DNA from 4 places in the Paenibacillus sp. UNC217MF genome. Region 1 is predicted to be linked to each of the others. Evidence: riboswitches for the same ligand, from Rfam matches in the RefSeq annotation. Region 1 holds a riboswitch; each other region holds the start of a gene.
The links. A riboswitch is a leader RNA that binds a small molecule or an ion and turns the genes downstream of it on or off. The one in region 1 is predicted to bind thiamine pyrophosphate.
Positions count from the first base shown of each region.

Region 2: another riboswitch for thiamine pyrophosphate. It lies ahead of BP95_RS0123310 (hypothetical protein); the one in region 1 lies ahead of BP95_RS0128535 (YkoF family thiamine/hydroxymethylpyrimidine-binding protein).
Region 3: another riboswitch for thiamine pyrophosphate. It lies ahead of BP95_RS0104230 (ECF transporter S component); the one in region 1 lies ahead of BP95_RS0128535 (YkoF family thiamine/hydroxymethylpyrimidine-binding protein).
Region 4: another riboswitch for thiamine pyrophosphate. It lies ahead of tenA (thiaminase II); the one in region 1 lies ahead of BP95_RS0128535 (YkoF family thiamine/hydroxymethylpyrimidine-binding protein).

Region 1 is NZ_KK366031.1:35,863-40,711, forward strand. Features, by position in the region: gene BP95_RS0128520 (energy-coupling factor transporter transmembrane component T family protein) at 1-749, opposite strand, end outside; gene BP95_RS0128525 (ABC transporter ATP-binding protein) at 736-2,613, opposite strand; gene BP95_RS0128530 (ECF transporter S component) at 2,615-3,190, opposite strand; gene BP95_RS0128535 (YkoF family thiamine/hydroxymethylpyrimidine-binding protein) at 3,276-3,869, opposite strand; TPP riboswitch at 4,015-4,121, opposite strand; gene BP95_RS0128540 (HAMP domain-containing sensor histidine kinase) at 4,315-4,849, opposite strand, start outside.
Region 2 is NZ_KK366028.1:369,931-374,779, reverse strand. Features, by position in the region: gene BP95_RS0123320 (thiamine-binding protein) at 1-93, opposite strand, end outside; gene BP95_RS0123315 (ABC transporter substrate-binding protein) at 256-1,314, opposite strand; gene BP95_RS0123310 (hypothetical protein) at 1,284-1,484, opposite strand; TPP riboswitch at 1,680-1,793, opposite strand; gene BP95_RS0123305 (ZIP family metal transporter) at 2,130-2,864, shown strand; gene BP95_RS34655 (stalk domain-containing protein) at 2,953-3,105, opposite strand; gene BP95_RS31240 (beta-propeller fold lactonase family protein) at 3,033-4,319, opposite strand; gene BP95_RS0123295 (response regulator transcription factor) at 4,423-4,849, shown strand, end outside.
Region 3 is NZ_JMLT01000008.1:159,195-164,043, forward strand. Features, by position in the region: gene BP95_RS0104220 (response regulator transcription factor) at 1-197, opposite strand, end outside; gene BP95_RS0104225 (MFS transporter) at 443-1,858, shown strand; TPP riboswitch at 2,076-2,189, shown strand; gene BP95_RS0104230 (ECF transporter S component) at 2,280-2,876, shown strand; gene BP95_RS0104235 (ABC transporter ATP-binding protein) at 2,941-4,524, shown strand; gene BP95_RS0104240 (energy-coupling factor transporter transmembrane component T family protein) at 4,521-4,849, shown strand, end outside.
Region 4 is NZ_JMLT01000017.1:78,143-82,991, forward strand. Features, by position in the region: gene BP95_RS0110750 (ABC transporter ATP-binding protein) at 1-254, shown strand, start outside; gene BP95_RS0110755 (DeoR/GlpR family DNA-binding transcription regulator) at 238-1,023, shown strand; gene BP95_RS0110760 (histidinol phosphate phosphatase domain-containing protein) at 1,111-2,127, shown strand; gene BP95_RS0110765 (MerR family transcriptional regulator) at 2,216-3,142, opposite strand; TPP riboswitch at 3,343-3,445, shown strand; gene tenA (thiaminase II) at 3,574-4,275, shown strand; gene thiM (hydroxyethylthiazole kinase) at 4,272-4,849, shown strand, end outside.

The sequences.
Region 1 (4,849 bases):
TTCCAGGATACGTAGTAGCATAACGCGATTCCGCCTAGCAGAAGGAAGAGTAAGGCCCAATCCTTCCATGTAACTCGAAGCTTCACATAATAAGCTCTTCCACGTCGGCCTGTGAATCCCTTCGATATCATGGCGGCAGCTACACGCTCCGACTTGCGGATAGCTGAAGCAAGCAGTGGAATTGCATGACGCTTCCATGCCCGCAGCTTGCTCTTCCAGCCACGCTCCCGTTCTATGCCTCGCATGCGGTGGGCATCCTGTATGATGCGCAGTTCTTCCTTGAAGAAGGGTAGGAAGCGATAGCCTGCCAGAATACCGTATGCCCACTTGGGCGACAGCTTGCACTGCTGCATCAGGCTCAGTATGAAGCGAACAGGATCTGTCGTCAAGATGAAGATGAGCGACAAGGCGGAGAAGATAAGCACTCTGAGTCCGAGTGATACCGCCTGCTGGAACGTGGCCTCTGTAATGATGAACGACCCCCACTGCCATAGAATGGCACTTGAAGCGGGATCGGCAGAACGCGGGAAGACGAGAGCCGTCCACACGTAGCCGATGCCCATAATGAGGAAGGGGCAGAAGCTAAGCAGCCATTTACGCCATGATATGTTCCCTAATAGGAATGTAAATAGAACGATGTAGACAAGTGCTGCAAGCGGTGTAACCGGATCGAATGTCAACGACAGCATAATAACCGCTATAATGATCGCAAGCCCCTTAATGCTTGGATTCCAATCACGGAGTATCAGGATGATCTCCTCCTTCGATACCTGTAGTCTGTACAAGTAAGCGAGATGTCACCGCGAAGTTCATCGGCATACGCAGATGACACTTCTCCACGAGCTCAGGGTGCTCCTTCCACAGCTTGGAAGGGCTGCCGTCAAACTGTATGCAACCTTCATCTAGCACAATAATTCGGTCGGCATAGGTCTGAACCCACTCCATATCATGCGTGATCATCAGGACAGTTGCGCCTGCTTGGGTTCGTGCTTGCAGGGTGTCCATCAGCTGCTTGGATGTATAAGCGTCTTGTCCATATGTCGGCTCATCGCATAACAATAGCTGTTGGCTGTCGGTAAGAACGGAAGCGACACTAAGTCTTCGCTTCTGTCCTTGGCTGATGGAGAAGGGATTGGCATTGGCAACCTTGTTCAAGCGGAAGCGTGTCAAGGCTTCTCCAACATGCTGCTGTACTTCTTCTTCGCTCAGAAGCTGCAAGCGCATCCCGAATGCAAGTTCATCGAACACGGTATCAGTAATGAACTGATGCTCTGGATTCTGGAATACATATCCGATGAAGGCTCTCAGCTCCCGCTCTGCATATCGATGAAGAGGCATGCCATTCAGAATGATTTGACCTTCATCCGGCTGTGTCAATCCAGATAAGAGGGAGGCGAGGGTAGATTTCCCAGCTCCGTTTGAACCAACAAGTGCTACCCATTCCCCTGAATGCAGAGTAAGGGACACGTGATCGAGGATTACTCTCCCTTTACGCCAATAGACAAGGTTGTGCGCTTGCAAGACTTCCTCAGGTTTTCGTGGGGAACCGTTCGATTGAGCTGATGTTAGGATGCGCATCACATCCTGCTGTGCGAATTTAGGGAGCGACAGCAGCAGCTTCAAGAGATCCTCGTCTGTGAGTGCAGGGTCCGCGGCTGTGAGACGCTGACGAACGAACTGATCATCATAATTGCTGAAATCGCTAATATTGCTACTATCGTCATCGTTGTTGCCATCGCTACTGTTGCTGCGATTAAACCGCTCACGGATGAATTGCTGCAGTTCCAGCGCTTGCGGGAGCCAGATACCACGTGACTTGGCTTCAGCTGCATGATGCTTGAAGTAAGAGGCAGGAAGCCCGTCAAAGACGAGAGCTCCATCCTCATCCATCACGATCAGGCGATTCGCCATGCCGATCCAATCGTCCAATTGGTGCTCAATGATGAGCAGAGCCATCCCTTCCTTGCGTGCCAGTTCTGAAATGAGTACAGCAAATTGATGTCTTGTATACGGATCGAGATTCGATGTGGGCTCATCCAATACAAGCATGTGCACGCGAAGGGCTAGAGCGCAGGCGAGAGCCAGCTTCTGCTTCATGCCTCCCGACAGCTCGTGGATATACGCATGACGCCATGCGAGCAATCCTACCTTTTCTAATACCTCTTGAATTATGGATTCCATCTCAGTTCGAGGACAATCCCGATTTTCTAGGCAAAAGGCTATTTCCTCTTCTACACGCAGCATACAGAACTGACTTTCGAAATCTTGAAATACAATTCCGATATGCTGGGCCGCTGCACCGGAATCGTACTGTTCGATTGGCTTGCCGTACACGAGGACACTGCCTTCAACTAGACTGTCTATTGCATGTGGATATAGCCCGGTAAGGCAAAAGGCTAGCGAGCTCTTGCCACAGCCACTTGGGCCCAACAGCAGAACGGTTTCCCCCTCATGCAGGGTGACATTGATGTTGGATAAGACAGGCTTGCCTTCGGTCTCGAAGGCGAGTGTCAGATCAGTGGCTTCCAGTGCAATAAGAGCTCCATGCTCGGCGTCACGTTGTAAGGTCGATTGTGCTGGGTGATTGGGAATGAGAAGCGCTGGGCTTGCCATGTTATCGCTGCCCCTTTGCAATTGGGAAGCTTCTAAGAACTCCTGTATTGGCCAAGGCGTCCGCAATCCATTTGCCAAGCAGACCCGAGAGGAGTGCGCCACTTATACAGCGAACGACGAACATCGCGAGGATGAGACCAACAGAGTAGGCCGCATAACCGCTGCGGAAATACCCCCACGCGAAGCTGAATACAGCGGAGCCCACCCCAGCCAGCATAAGCACTTTGGTTGAATAATTCCGATATCTTGTAGCGGCAAATACGGCTTCGGCACCCAAACCTTGAATTAGGGCGGATACAATCAAAATAGGCCCTACGGCGTTGCCGATTAATACCTCAATCAGTCCAGCGACTGTCTCAGAAATGACGGCAGCCCCGGGCTTGCGGATAATATAGGTAGCGATGATCGATACGATAAACCAAATGCCGAAGATGACTTCATATCCCATCGGCCCCATAAAGCCAACAAGCACATTGCCTAATTGCAAGAAGAGCAGATAAATGACGGCAAACACAACAGATAATGAACTGAGAACGACAATATCTCGTAATTTCCATTGGCTGTTTCGCGAATTCATGAACATTCCTCTTTTCTTAGAACGATGATCGGATGAGTCCGTTTGGTTTGTAATTTGCATTTTGGAAATTCTTTATCTTCAGCTGCTACCTTGTGGAAGGGCTGTTGGCTGACATCGTAGTTGTCATCACTACATGGGACTTGTCTGATTTTCTCGCCCGATTAAACGCGTTCTCAAGTGTAGTAAATACTCGCTGTGCATCTCCTTCTAAGCGGCTTGCATAATGAGCGCTCTCATCGAAAGTGCCTTCTTCCTTAGCAAGGCCAATGATCTCATAGATCGTATCCATGTAATCTGCCGTTCCGAGCGGGTAGAGCGCAAAATGAGCAGCGACCTTGAGAGGAATCGCTTGATACCGTTCCGCATTCATTCGAATTTCGTCCGTATTCATGAAGGCATCTCCTTGTGTGTCGCCCGGACAGCCAACAGAGAAGGTAGCATTCAGCACAACATGTTCTCCACTTGCCGCGCTATGTAAAAAGATTGACTGAACGACATCGAATACATGTTCACTACGCCCACGAACCCAGGTGCTGACATCATCGGTATGGCACCATACCTTAGACATGTCTGTGTCTCGCAACGCTCCCAAAATAAGGTCAACGAAGCGATCGCTCATCGGATAGATAGAAAAGCGACAACCAACGATGCGGCTCGTACCGCAAGATAACTGACTCATAACTTATATCCTCCCTGACGAATCAATATGTGGTCAGCAGACAACAAAAAAACTGCACCGTGAGTCGGTGCAGTTACGCTTGAGGATACAAGGGTATGACATGGCTTCATGCAATGACGAACATGACGAAGCCGCAGCTTATATCAATCAGTCGACTACACTTCCCCACGCTAGTATTATCTAGTTCGGGTTGTAAGGGTTAACAGCGTTGCCGCTGTCTCTCAGCTTGTTACAGCACCCCTAGTGTTCGAAATTCACTATGCAGTTTCCATCGTTCATATGCTTGACAGCTTTCATTATACACGGGATGATCCGTTTGTAAAGGGTGTAACACCAAAAGGAATACTTCAAACTGGAGCTTAATATTGCAATGGGCTAGATCCGGGCATGCAAACGATCCGTGGTATCGAAGCCTGAAGGTGATGCCCGACATCATGAAGGAACTCTAGTCCTCCGTAATAGTCAACGTGATTTGAAACAAGGTATGGTAACACTGATCCTGCGTTAGTTCAATCGTGCCATCATGGAGCGTTATGATTTTTTTGCAAATGGCGAGACCTAAGCCTGTACTGTCTTTGATCGGCCCGTCGCCACGGATGAATTCTTCAAAAATATGTTCTTTGATCGGCTCCTGAACGCCAATTCCGTCGTCTCCGATCCACAGTATAACGTTTCCTTCTTGTCGTGCACATGACACATAGAGCACCGTTCCCGCTGGATTATATCGCAGTGCATTGCTAATTAAGTTAGTGATGACGCGACTCATATGAATCTTGTCCATCTTGACATAGAGCGGTTCTTCCGGGATATGTGCTTCCAGCTCAAATCCCTTCTCTTCTATTTCCGGATAAAATTCCACCACGAGCTGCTGGAACCATTTCGTAACGTTCACTTTCTCTTTGCTCAATTCCGTATGCTTGTCATCCAGCTTCGCCAGTTCAAATAAGTCCTTAATTAAATTGGCCATATACGCTGACTTA
Region 2 (4,849 bases), on a different contig from region 1:
AATGACTTCGATTGCACGATCTACATAGGGAATTACGTCTTCCCCATTTTTCGTCTTCGGAACGATCTGAATGCTTACTAAACTGTTCGCCATCTTGCTTCTCCTCCTCTTTCTCAATCCTCATGTAATGATCAACTTGTAACGGTCTTGGTGACGATTATCTCGTATCGATATCATGTAACGATATACACAGGTAACGATATACAGCAAAAGGGCGCATATGCGCCCATTGCCTATTCCTATAACCGTATAGGCTTATGAAGCTGGCAAGAAGTCATTCGTAAACGCCTTGTCTACATCAATGCTCTTATCCATTAATTTGTTCCCCACGAGCCAATTCATGTAATTTGCCCATACGTCACGCTTTTGCTCGCCCCAGCGAGGTGCATCGTCCTTATACTTCGGACTCAGCCATTTCTGGCTTGCGATAACCAGATCTTTGTTCAAATCCGGCACAGCTTTAAGCAGCAGGTTGGCTGCATCTTCTGGATTGTCAATCGCATATTGATAGCCCTTGGACGTAGCACGCATGAATGCCTTAATCAATTCAGGATCTTCCTTGATCAGCTTCTCGCTTGTCGAAAGAACCGGCGTATAATAGTCGAGTTCCTTCGCATATTGATTGACATACAGCATATCAATCGGCTCACCACGAAGCTCTGCTTCAATACCTGTCCAAGCATAAAAGATCCACGCGAAATCAATATCCTTCTTCACGGCTGTAAAGTAATCGGCATTGCCCATGTTGACGCTCTTCAGCTTGCTATAGTCGCCGCCGTCCTTTTCCATAATCGTGCGGATAATCATCTCCTCAACCGGAGAGCCCCAGCCGCCATACGTTTTGCCTTCAAAGTCCTTAGGTGACTTGATGTTCTTGTCCTTCGGCGCGGCAAAGCCTGATGTATTATGCTGAATGATCGCACCAATCGACACGATCGGAACATTTTGTTGTCGAGCCATCGTAATACTTTCCTGAACACTAACACCGAATTGCGCTTCTCCCGATGCGATCATCGCCTCTGATGCGCCAGTACTCGGCTGCAATATCTCAACATTCAGACCTTCTTCCTCATAGTAGCCCTTCTCCTTAGCGACATACAAGCCAGTATGGTTCGTATTCGGCGTCCAATCAAGCACAAGCTTAATGTCGCGTTTCTCCTTCGACTTATCCGTTCCTTGCTCCTGAGTCGTGTTCCCCTCTGCCTGGCTCCCTTGTCCTGCTTCTTGACCCTTGCCGCCGCAAGCAGCGAGCGCAAATGTCATCATGATAACGAGCGCCAGCATCAACCCTCGTGTAAAGCGTGTCCGTTGCATATGATGAATCCCCCTTCTCTTCCTTCCCTCACTAGTGGAGAGCCGATCATGAAATTAGAAAGTGCTTCGATAACGCCTGCCGCGTTCACCAGTTGGACGATCCGCTCGATCGTATATGTGTGGATGAGCAAGTTCCCGTCCCGCCGTCCTGCAACACGATTCAGATCCACAAAAAAAAGCGCCCCCTCTGGGACGCTTTGTGTGCCGTTCTACGCGTATATGCGAATGTGCATCATACGATGAATCACGTCAATAAGGTCATCCGGCATTCGTTCATCCGTACAGCAATTATGTCCATTCTGCCCAAAGCAGCGCACATTCATGCAAGCATGACGAATAATCAAGCAACCTAATTATAACAATAATGACGCGGTTCAACGTCTTTCCTACGCTGGCATTACCCAGATCAGGTGTAAGGGTCGGTATCTTAATGGGATACAATCTCAGCCGGCCAAATTCCAGCACCCCTAGCGTGCATATGCAGTTATCGAAGCTACCATATTACACGGGTAATTATAGTCCTCATCCATCAGAAAGTCCAGTGACAAACAGAAATTGCAAAGTGTCCGCTGATCATTGAGGCAATGCTTATATCTCCCATCAACTTCGTTATTCGTATGCTTTATGACAGCAGATTGCTCATATTCACTAGATTCCTGTCGAAAAAAGTTCCATGTGAAACAAGGGACAATATTCCATTTTAACCCAAATAATTACCTCATTGATTTCTTGGCGTAGAGGATGTCTGTATGATACGATCACCAAATATCAATTCAATTCGAATACCGGATTCGAGCAAGGGGATGAAGAGTAGTATGACAGAAGCGTTAATCGGCAGCACCATTTCCGCCTTATCCACAGGCATCGGGGCCATCCCGATCTTGTTCATGAGGAGCATGTCTCACCGTATGAGGGATATCCTTCTCGCCTATACAGCAGGGATCATGACAACAGCTTCAATGTTCAATCTTATCCCCGAAGCGCTTGCCAGCTCTAATGTGTTCGTGATTGCATTCGGCCTGCTGCTTGGCTGCTTCGTGCTGCTGTGGCTGGAGCATTCCCTGCCTCATATGGATTTGGAGAATCCGAATCAACGAATTCGCATCAATATCGAACAGAAATCATTCCTTATCATTGCGGCCATCACCCTTCATAATTTGCCGGAAGGCTTGTCTGTCGGCGTCAGTTATGCGAGCAGCAATGATACACTTGGGCCGTTAATCGCGTTTTCCATTGGATTGCAGAATGCACCAGAGGGCTTCCTCGTCGCCTTATTCCTCGTCAATCAGAACATCAATCGCTGGAAAGCGCTTGGCATCGCTACCTTAACAGGCGTCGTTGAGATTGTCACCAGCATGCTCGGATACACACTTAGCTCTTATGTGAGCAATCTGGTTCCATATGGGCTGTCCTTTGCAGCAGGGGCAATGATGTTCATTGTGTATAAAGAACTGATTCCTGAAAGTCATGGAGACGGACATCAGCGGTCGGCCACCGTCTCCTTCATTCTTGGCCTTATTACGATGATTGGATTGACAGACTGGTTCTAAACAATGATGCTTCAATCGTTTAATAGAACATGTTCATCAATCAAGCTCATGCAAGGGCTACCAATGGACTAGGCAGCGTTTTATATCATTACTTAACCGGCGTAATATTTGCTGTTCTGCTTGGATTATCCCACTTTACGCTGGCTCCCATGACTTTCGAAATAAAGCTTAACGGAACAAAGGTGCGTTCCCCGTTTTTTTCAACCGGACCATCGAGTTGGATCTGTTGATCACCTGCCAACGCGGTTTTACCTCCCACGTTAACTTGTTCCATTCCACTGTTGCACCCAAACCCTCTGAAACGAAACGTACAGGAACATAAATGATGTCGGCTTTGGATTTATAATAAGGATACTCTTCACTTTGAATCGGATTACCTTTAACATTGACCTTGACATCATAATAAATGTCATCTTTATCGCTTACAGTATCGAGAATCATACCAGCCTTCACATCCACTCGAGAAATAGAGAGATCGCGATTAAGGACAAAAGCAAAGTTTCCATCCTTGCTGAAGCTGATCGCTTGCCGGGGCTCTGAAAATCCTTTAATGATCCCGATGCTGCTGTTGTCGGAGGTGCTGATTATATTAATGGAGTTATCCAGCTTGTTGCTGGCAAAAAGGATCTTTCCATCAGGAGAAAGGGATGCGCCGTAAGGATCGCGCCCAACCTTTACCTCGCCAATGATTTTGCCTTGTGAGATGTCCACTATGGCAATACTATTACGCCCGCTGTTTGCCGCATACATGGTAGAGCCATCGGCGGATATTGAAATCGCTCGAATCTTCGAGAATCCGTGGATCTCATGGACGATTGCATTGGTTTTGACATCCACAACCGATACCTTGTCTCCCTTGAAGTTAGTAACAAACACATAACGACCGTCGGGAGATACTTTTATCCCTTGACGAGGTTGGGAGAATCCCGGAATGACAGCGGTCGTCTTATGCTGCCCGATATCAACAACCGTTACTGTACTTTTGGCTTCATTGTTGACATACATGGTATTTCCGTCCGCGGTGACATCAGTTCCAAATGCGCCTTGACCCACTGCAACCTCATCCTTCAATGCCAGGTCTTCCGTGTTGTAAAATCGCAGGGTGCCCAGTGTGCTATCCGAAACGACAAACTGCAAACCGCCGTTAATGAACATAATGTTTCTTGGTGTGACAAAGCCGCGGATCTCTTTACGCAAAGTTCCTTTGGCAAGATCATAGACTCGAATCCATGGCTGACGACTATCCGAGACAACCGCAGTTTGCTCGTCGGGACTTACGGCCAGTGAGTTATTGATAATCTCGCCGTCAAAGGGGCGGATTGCCGCAATGGTGTTGTTTCCTGAAGCCGAGATCGAAGCCAAATTGTTATCAGCAGCCAAAATAATGGCCGGTTGAATAACGGAAAGTACCATTCCGACAAAAAGTACAGGTTTTATCATTTTGTTTACCATCATTCACTCATCGCCTCTCTGAAAAGGTTTTGAGCCAACGTAAGACGGGGCTCTTGACCAATGTAACGGAGAATTGTAAAGATCATATAAAGAACACGAGAGCATCATGTCTGATAAAATGATAGCCGTGGAGGTGAATGTTCCGATGGATAAGCTGCAGCTTGAAGGTCCTATTCTGATTGCGGACGATGATGCTTCGCTCGTCTCGTTTTTGCAGGAATACTTTGGGGCACTGAACTGCCGAGTGCTTGCCGCGAGCGATGGGCAGCGAGCTGTTGAACTGGTGAAAACTAAGGCTCCATCTTTCATCATTCTGGATATTATGATGCCTTTCATGGATGGTACTACGGCATGCTGGGAAATACGCAAAATCAGCAGCGCGCCTATCGTCATGCTTACGGCTAAAATCGAGGAAGAGGACAAAATCCGGGGTTTGGAACGTGGAGCCGACGATTACTTGTGCAAACCGTTCAGCCCGCGAGAACTCGTCGCCCGGATGCAGGCAATTCTACGCCGGATGCGTACGTCGGAGC
Region 3 (4,849 bases), on a different contig from region 1:
ATTTCTCGACACAACTCAATCCCGCTCATCTGCGGCATCATCCAATCGAGCACTGCCAAGTCCAGCGGCTGGTTGTAATAGATCTCAAGCGCTTGATGCCCGTTCTCTGCCGTAAAAGTTCGAAAGCCCTCTTTATCAAAATAAGCCGCTAAAATTTTCAACATATGCGGCTCATCGTCTGCAATAAGTACATTCATTTACTTTGTATCTCCTTATTCTTACCCTTGTCTGTCTTGCATTGAGTGCAGTCTATATTATTGCATTTTTAATTGAATAAGGAAAATCCCACTGCTATACTGGAAGCAACAATAATTGGGAGGCGTTAAGATGAAGTGCGTAACATCAATTGGGGCAGGTAATAATCGGGGATAACGCATAACACCCCTGTAAACTGCGCAATTCCCCTTTAGCAAGAGAAAGGGGATTCCTATTCGTGGAACAAATGAACAATGACAACCGCATCGAGGCGGCAGAACAAGAACAACCCGTATATGCCTTTCCCAATGTGAAGAAATCGATCGCGTGGTTAAGCTTTTTAGCATTTTTCAGTGTGTTGAATGAGACTGTGTTCAACGTATCCTTGCCCGACATCGCACACGATTTCAGTATCACTCCGGCCATTGCGAATTGGATCAACACATGCTTCATGATTACCTTCGCGCTCGGTTCCATCATTTATGGCACCCTGTCATCCCAATACGGCATTAAGAAGCCGCTGCTCATCGGTGTGCTCATCTATGGTAGTGGCTCGTTGCTCGGTTTCTTCGCCCATGACTACTTGTCGGCTGTATTGGCAGCCAGATTGATACAAGGTGCCGGGGCTTCGGCTGTGCCCGGACTCATCATGGTTATGGTCACTCGCTACGTTGGAGAACAGCATCGAGGCAAGGCGTTTGGCATGATTGGCTCTATGGTAGCGCTTGGTGAAGGGATTGGCCCAGCTGTAGGCGGTGTACTGGCAGATTATGTGCATTGGTCCTACCTGTTTGTCATTCCGGTAATGACAATAGTCAGTCTCCCCTTCTTCTTGACCGCACTGCCGCAGGAGCCTTCTCGCAATGGGAGAACAGATATCATCGGCATTGCCTTCTTGTCAGCAGGCATTATTCTATTTACCTTGTTTACTACGACATATGTCTGGTTCTATCTGGTCTGCAGTATGATTCTCGTTCTTGGGTTTGCTTTGCATATCCGCCGTATTCGCGAACCGTTTATTGCTCCGTCCCTGTTCGCTAATCGCCCATATGTACTTGGCACGCTTGCTGGTTCCATTTTGCTAGGAACGGTAGCTGGATTTATTTCCATGGTTCCTTACTTCATGCGGGATGTACATCAACTTTCGACCGCTGTTATCGGCAGCGCGATCATTTTCCCAGGGTCACTCAGCGTTATTCTGTTCGGCATACTCGGTGGAACTCTCGTTGATAAGAGAGGAACTTCATTTGTATTTGTCGCTGGAATAGGTCTTGTCACATTCAGTTTCGTCACGCTCCTTGCGTGGGGGAATGATTCTCCATGGCTGATGACGTTCGCCCTCGTGCTCGTGTTCGGAGGGTTGTCATTCATCAAGACAGTTATATCTGCATCCGTTGCAGAATCGCTAGCACCTGACCAAGCAGGAGAAGGAATGAGCATGCTCAGCTTTGCATGCTTTATGGCTGAAGGCATCGGCATCGCTGTAGTCGGCGGTCTGCTTACACATAGTTGGCTGTTGACTTCACTGACACCTACCGTTGCCAAGGAAGCTTCATTTGCCTTATACAGTGGCCTGATTATTCTGCTCATAGCAGTTCTTGCATGCGGAGGGATCGTATACAGCTTGTCATTGAGACGACATTCTACAACTTCACACGATTAACAATTCATGAGGATCAGGACTTCTTCCTGATCCTCATTTTGTTCTATTCTCTCTTCAAATCTCCTAACACGCTCCTTATCTCCTTATTCCTCTCTTCGATGTTGTCTAGCGAACGATTACAATCATTGGCTTCTATCCCTATCCTATTTTTATGTTTTTTGTAAACATTTCGTTGTCAACCTATCATGAATATTGTATGATATGAGCAATTGCATAGTCATACAAATTCGGGGGCTTGAGGAATCAGGCTGAGATTGTAGATGAGTATACCGCTACTGACCGTTAATCTGATCTGGATAATGCCAGCGTAGAGAATCTGTATTTGTCGTGTGATCATGCTCTGCTGTGATCTAGGACTCTTCTACCGTCTGGTTGCCAGACGGTTTTTTTGTATGCTAGCTATACAACAAAGGAGAGGGTTATGTTGCCAGAACAACAGAGAAGCAACAAATTAAAGTTTACGGATATTCTCATTACCGTGATGATCGGGGTCGTATTTGGTGTGATCTTCAAAATGTGGGAGAGCGTCTACAGTCTCGCAAAGCCGTTGTTCCCACAAGCAGGACAATTAACATATGGCATGTGGTTTATGGCTGGCCCATTCGCGTACCTAGTCATTCGCAAGCCCGGCGTCTGCTTCCTTGCAAGTCTTGCTGCCGCTAATTTATCGGCTATTCTTGGCTCTGCTTGGGGACTAGAGACGATTGTGTATGGCTGTGTACAAGGTCTGGCGGCAGAATTGGCATTCGCCTTGACTGGATACCGCAAGCACAGCATCGTCATCGCAGGCATCGCTGGCATTCTGTCCGCAGTCGGCTCATTCATTATCGATCTCGGTTACGGATATGCAGATTACGAGACATGGGTGCTCGTCTTGAAGTACGGACTTCGTGTCATTAGTGCGTTCATCTTCGCTGGCGTATTTGCCGGCTTGCTCGTTCGTGCATTGGAAGTGACAGGGGTAACCAAATCCATACGTCCTGTGTCCAAAGAAGATTACGCGGTACTTAATCAATAGCACGCATAATATGAATAGATAGAATTTGTGCGTACGCCACAAATTCGGAATAAGGTGGTTACACATGCAACAGGAATCTCATGCGAATTCGTCTGCATTTGTTGACCGCTTGCGCCTAACATTTCCAGGAGAGGATTCCTTGCTGTTCAAGGACCTCTCCTTCCACATTTCTACCGGTGAGAAGGTACTGCTCCTCGGGCCAAGCGGTTGCGGCAAATCAACATTGCTGCATGTATTAAGCGGAATTATGCCCCACTCTATCGAAGTGCCGATGAAATACGATCAGATTAAGCTTCCTTCAAGCTGGGGCTTCGTATTCCAAGATCCGGACAGCCAGTTCTGCATGCCATATGTAGATGAAGAGCTCGCCTTTGTACTGGAAAATCTCTCGATCCCCTATGATCAAATGCCAGCATGCATGACAGGCATACTTGAAAGAGTGGGATTGCAGTTCAACAATCTGCATACAGAAATCCATACGCTATCCCAAGGAATGAAGCAGCGGCTCGCGCTTGCGTCCGTCCTGCTGCTAGAACCAGAGGTGTTGTTCCTCGATGAGCCTACAGCGCTTCTTGATCCAGAAGGAACGAAGCAAGTCTGGGACACCGTGAAACAAGCTGCCGATTCCTCCACCATTCTAATCGTGGAGCACAAAATCGAGCATGTTATCGACATTATCAATCGTGTGGTGCTATTCGACAGCACTGGACAAATCATTGCGGACGACGAGCCGAAAAATGTATTTCTACATCATAAAGATAAGCTCATTGAATATGGTATTTGGTATCCCGGTGTATGGCAGGACTACAGTTATTCAGAAGCCTACCAAGCCATAACGCAGCAACGAACGGCGAACGGATATCAACAGCCTCATTGCAAGCAGGACGGCGGGCTCACCTACACGCGTCTGCAAGCCGTGCAGCCACTGCTCTCTTTGCGTGATTTTAGCGGATACTATGAAGAAATTCGTCGCATATCCGTCCCGAGCGTAGATATTTATCCGGGGGAATGGATTACGATTATCGGAGAGAACGGCGCTGGCAAGAGCACACTATTGTTGTCTCTTATGCAAATTCTGCGTACTACAGGCATGTATCTTATTGAGGGTCAAGAGCTGCCAGCACAGGCTCGCAAGCGATGGTTCCCACGATTCAGAAATACGGGAAAGCAGCCTCCAGCCGAACTCGCCTTCGTATTTCAGAATCCTGAGATGCAGTTTCTAACGGATTCGATCTATGATGAGCTTGCTTATGAACCTAGGCAGAACAACTGGGATGAATCGGACATTGCACATAGAGTGGAACAAGTCATGGAATCATTCGATCTGAATATCGGACGGGATCGGCATCCGTATCATTTGTCACTTGGTCAGAAACGCAGATTAAGTGTCGCCACAGCGATGATGCGTAAGCGTCCAATCCTGCTCCTGGATGAGCCAACCTTCGGGCAAGACGCTAAAAATACATTTGCTGTATTGGAAAAGTTGAACCGGCTTCGGACAGAAGGAACCGCCATAGTCATGGTGACACATGACATGAATATCGTGGATCGTTTTGCAGATCGGATATGGCATGTTGACAAAGGCCAACTGATCGAAGTAGAAGCTTCCCCACGTGGACAGACAATGCGGGAGGTGCAGATGAAATGAAGCTGCTCGCTCCCAAATCTGAAACATGGCTTCATCAGGTTAACCCTGCGCTCAAGCTTCTCGTCTTTCTCGCCTTGCTCATTATTGCGCTGCTAACCCGAGAGCTTGATTTTGCATGTTATCAGCTAATCTTCTACACACTGCTGTTGTTTCTATGCAGCGGCCACTCTACGAAGAAGCTGCTGTTCGTGACAACACCGTTCCTTCTCCTGTTCGTCTCGACAGCATCCACGATGATCTTGTTCGGCAAGGGGGAGCATGAATGGTGGTCATGGGGAATAATCCGCATCACCGAGGAGAGCTTCTACCGCGGACTTGTCATCGG
Region 4 (4,849 bases), on a different contig from region 1:
CAGACAGCAAGCTGTATGCCATTCGGCCAGAGACGTTCTGCGAGCAGCCGCTCGTTGGCGGCATGGCCGTAACAGGAACGGTACGCAATGTGACCATGCTTGGCAACATTACGCGTATGGAACTAACGGTTCAGGGTCAGCATGTCGTCGTCGATCAGATTCATCGCAATTCCGATTGGGTGAGCGTCGGCTCTACCACGACGGTATACCTCCATCCGAAGGACGTGATTCCGCTTCATGATGCTACTGCCTGAAGAACGTAGACAGCATATTTTAGAACAGCTGAATCGACATGGCAAAATTCAAGTTGCTTCCCTCGCCAGCGTATTAACGGTTACGCCCGAAACCATTCGCAGGGATCTCGACGAGTTGGAAGCGAAGCAGATGCTTAAGCGCGTGTACGGAGGCGCAGTTGCGTATTCGCATATGAAGATTGAACCTCATTTTGATAAAAAACGAAGCATCAAGCAGTCGGCAAAGAAAGCAATCGGGGAAGCTGCGGCCGCGCTCATTCAAGATGGAGATACAATCGTGGTCGATGTAGGCACGACGACTGTTGAGCTTGTTCGCGCCATACGCGGTGTCGTCGGCGTTACGATCGTGACGAATTCTATTCCTGCTGCCGAACTGCTCATGGAACGGCTGGAAGCCAAACGATTTGACGGCAAAGTCATTATACTCGGGGGAGTTACGCATCCAGAGCAGAAATCGATTGCAGGCGCCCTAACCTGTGAACTGCTTACACGCTTCCACTTCGATAAGGCATTCATCTCCTGTGCAGGAATGACACCAGCGGGAATCAGTGATTACGACATGGAAGAATCGATCTGCTCCACCTTAATGATTGAGCAGTCCGAGCAGGCATATGTGCTTGGAGATTGTACCAAGCTCGGGGAGACACAGCTGTGCCGCATCTGTGACATGAGCAAGGTCACCGCCATCATATGCGATGCACCAATGCCGGATAAATGGAAGCGCAGCGGATTGCAAGTAGGTTGGATTACGCCGGCTTGCGAGCCATAAGAACATAGCGAAGTTATATGTCGAAGTAACACATCACTTCATACATCACGAATGAGCCACTATGACATAGGATGGGATGCGATCATTATGCTGTATTATGTAGACTACCATATGCATTTGGAGGAAGGCCCCTATTCGTTCCGCTGGCTTGATCGTACGAATCAAGCATTCGACCACTTCCATCCACTTGCTGAACCACGCCATTCCCGTGCATGGCTCGAAGCGAGTTATGCGCGTATGCATACAAGACTGCAGCGAGGAGCTTATGACGAATCATGGCTCGATCTCTATTTGCAAGAAGCGCTGCGCAAAGGACTGCGGGAGGTCGGAATCGTAGATCATCTCTATCGGTTTCTAGAGACGCTCCCCTACTTCGAACGTCACCTCGATATCGGAGACTCCCCGCTAGGCCGCCTTCAGCATACATGGCTGCATCAAGTATGCACCGAGCGGATTGAGGATTTCGCAGCTGCCATTCAGACCGCAAAGCCCAGATGGGCCGAGCAGGGAGTCGAGCTACGTCTTGGATTAGAAGCGGATTATTTTGCAGGTGGAGAGAAGGAGTTGGAATCTTTCATTGCGATGGCGGATTGGGACTATGTGATCGGGTCGATTCACTATGTGGATGGATGGGGATTCGATAATCCCGAGACTCAGTTCCGCTTCGATCAGGTTGATCTGCGTGAACTGTACGGGCACTTTTTCGATGATGTCGAACGAATGATTAACAGCGGTCTGTTCGATATTGCCGCCCATTTGGACAATTTGAAAGTATTTAATTATCGCCCAGCTGAGGAGCTGCATCTCCCGTACTACGAGCGAATCGCACAAGCATTAAAACGGACAAATACAGCTACAGAGGTAAATGCAGGACTGTTCTACCGCTACCCGGTCAAGGAGATGTGTCCGAGTTCCTCCTTTATCGATGTTCTGCTTCGACATGATGTCCCCTTTACCCTGTCATCGGATTCTCACTTTCCAGACGACGTCGGCAAATACGTGGCGGACAATACCCTTATGCTTCAGCAGCGCGGTCTAGCCGAAATTGCCACATTCCATCAACGCAAACGCATCATGCGACCGCTCGCAACTTCGACTTCTTAATAAAGAAAACGCAAAGCGAGCTGCCCTCTCTCCTATCCCATGAAAAGCAATTCCCGGCGCAACGACTGCACCGGGGATTTCATGTATATTATTTTATTTTCTTTCGAACCGGTTCGAATAGCTGCAGCCAATAAGCGTTGCTGCTTCCTGCCGGGCTGTCATTTCGTATATGCTCCTCCAAGCAGAATCTTGCCTCCGAATCAGGCTCGTAGTCTGGATGCTCGTTCAATTTCTCCATCAATAATTGCCACGATCCCGTAATATCATCTGTACTCTCCATCATGGCATACACCCCGCCGGAGAACCTAGCCTCCGCCAAATGACTTGGTATATCGATATTTTCTGGAATGGAGGCATATGCACAATAACCGTAAACGTTCGATTCAACGTCAGGGAGTGGTTCTTCATTTTTTCCAAATAGCCGTGCCGTTCCTTGCAGTTCAGCTTGCACGAGCCAGTCCGCTAATGATTCGATCGCTTCTTCTTCTGGTGATGCGCTTACGACAACATGGCAAGCCATTCTCATTGGTGGAAGGGTTACGAATTTGATCGATGCTGGAGAATAACTCCACTGATTACTCATCGGCATTGTCACCTCATGTTTCATATTTGAATGTAGGAACGGTTCATGACATAATTGCAGCAGCAATTGAGCCGTAATCGGTTCATTGAGGTACTTGTGCAACTGCTCCAACCATTTCTTCAATGTTAGTTCCTTCGATATGCACTCATTCTTGTGCTCAATCATCTCGTGTGCATACTGAGTCATTACCTGATGTGCGGTTCGGAACGTCATATCCGCCAGCACCACTTTAATCTCTTTAATCCCAATATCAAACCCTCTTAACAAAGCAGTTATACGGATTGCAAGCACAGTCTGTTCATCATACATCCTCCAGCCAGAACTGGTATCGCGCTGACTTGCAAACAACCCCTGCGACTCCCAGTGGCGCAGGGTACGGCTCGTCACACCGATTTCCTGCGATAATTTATCGATTCCTATCATGTTGCCCATCACTATCATCAACCTCTGTCACTTGACGTATCATAAGGCGCCTTATGAGGTTATTGTATCAGTTGTCGCAGCGTCAATTACAATACGAAACTTCGCTCCAAGCACTAACAAATTATCGTTTTGACCGAATGGTTGAGAAAACTAACGTTTTACAATTATCTCCATCAATGCTAAAGTAGTTCGTAAGATGAATATGACGTGAAATCCACTAGGGGAGCCGCATAGGCGGCTGAGACAAGAATTCTTGGACCCTTTGAACCTGATCCGGGTAATACCGGCGGAGGGAAGTGGAGCCGGCCTCATGGTCTTTTTGTATGGACATGATGAAGCCGCTCCATTTCGGGGCGGCTTTTTTTGGCTGCCGCGAAGTGCTCCTTGACCAGATTTCAGCATGCATTCATCATCTATCCAATCATTCGGAGGTGCTGTTCATGCTTACATTTACGGAGGAACTGAGACACGAAGCAGAGCCGATATACGATGCCATTATGGATCATCCATTCGTTCGGGGAATTGCTGAAGGTACTGTCAAGAAAGAACAGTTGATTCACTACGTAAAGCAGGATTTTGAATATTTGAATGCCTTTATTCGGATTTACGGCATTGCGATTTCCAAATGTAACAGCCGAGAGACAATGGCTCTTTTCAACGAGCAAATCTCGTTTGTGCTGAATAGCGAGATACACCCCCATCATAATTTTTGTAACGTGGCAGGCGTAACGTTCGAAGAACTGCAAGGCTACCCGCTCGCCCCTTCTGCGAGCCATTATGTGTCCCATATGCTTACCGTGGCCCACGAAGGAACCCTAGAAGATATTATTGCGGCTTTGCTGCCGTGCCCATGGACATATACGGAGATCGGACAACGTCTGCTAAAAGAAGTGAATCCAGATGAGACCCATCCGTTCTATGAGTGGATTCATTTCTATGGAGACCTCGGCGGCGGAGTTACGGACAAAATGCGCCGAATGCTGGATGAATGGGCAGAATCGCTGTCGCAAGCACGCAAGCAGCAGCTGAAGAAGCATTTTCTGACTAGCTGCCAGCTGGAATATATGTTTTGGGACATGGCTTATCAAGTAGAAGACTGGCCGGTACGCTTGGCGGAGAAGACAGAGGTGAAACAAGGATGATCGATATGCAGTTCTTCCCCCAACGTATTAAGGAACGGCGCCCCCTCATCCACAATATGACGAATATCGTCGTCGCCAACTTTACCGCTAACGGTCTGCTAGCCATTGGCGCCTCCCCTGTGATGGCTTCAGCCAAAGAAGAGGTAGCAGACATGGCCAAGGCAGCAGATGCGCTCGTATTGAACCTCGGCACGCTCGATACAGACATGATAGAAGCTATGCTAATCGCAGGGCGGTCGGCGAATGTACATGGCATTCCGGTTATTCTCGATCCAGTAGGCGCAGGCGCAACGCCGTATCGGACGAAGGTGTCCGTGAAGATGCTCAAGGAATTGCGTGTCTCGATCGTGCGCGGCAATGCCGCGGAAATTGCTCAGCTGATGGGTGAAGCTGGCGAGATCAAGGGCGTGGATTGCATGGAGTCTGAAAGCTCCCTTCGTTCCCCTGAGGAGTTGTTCGATCTTGCTGCACGGGCAGCTGACCGTTTCGGCACCATCGTTGCCATTTCGGGCAAAGAGGATGTCATTACAGACGGCACAACCGGCTACGTTATTGCGGGCGGTCATCCGATATT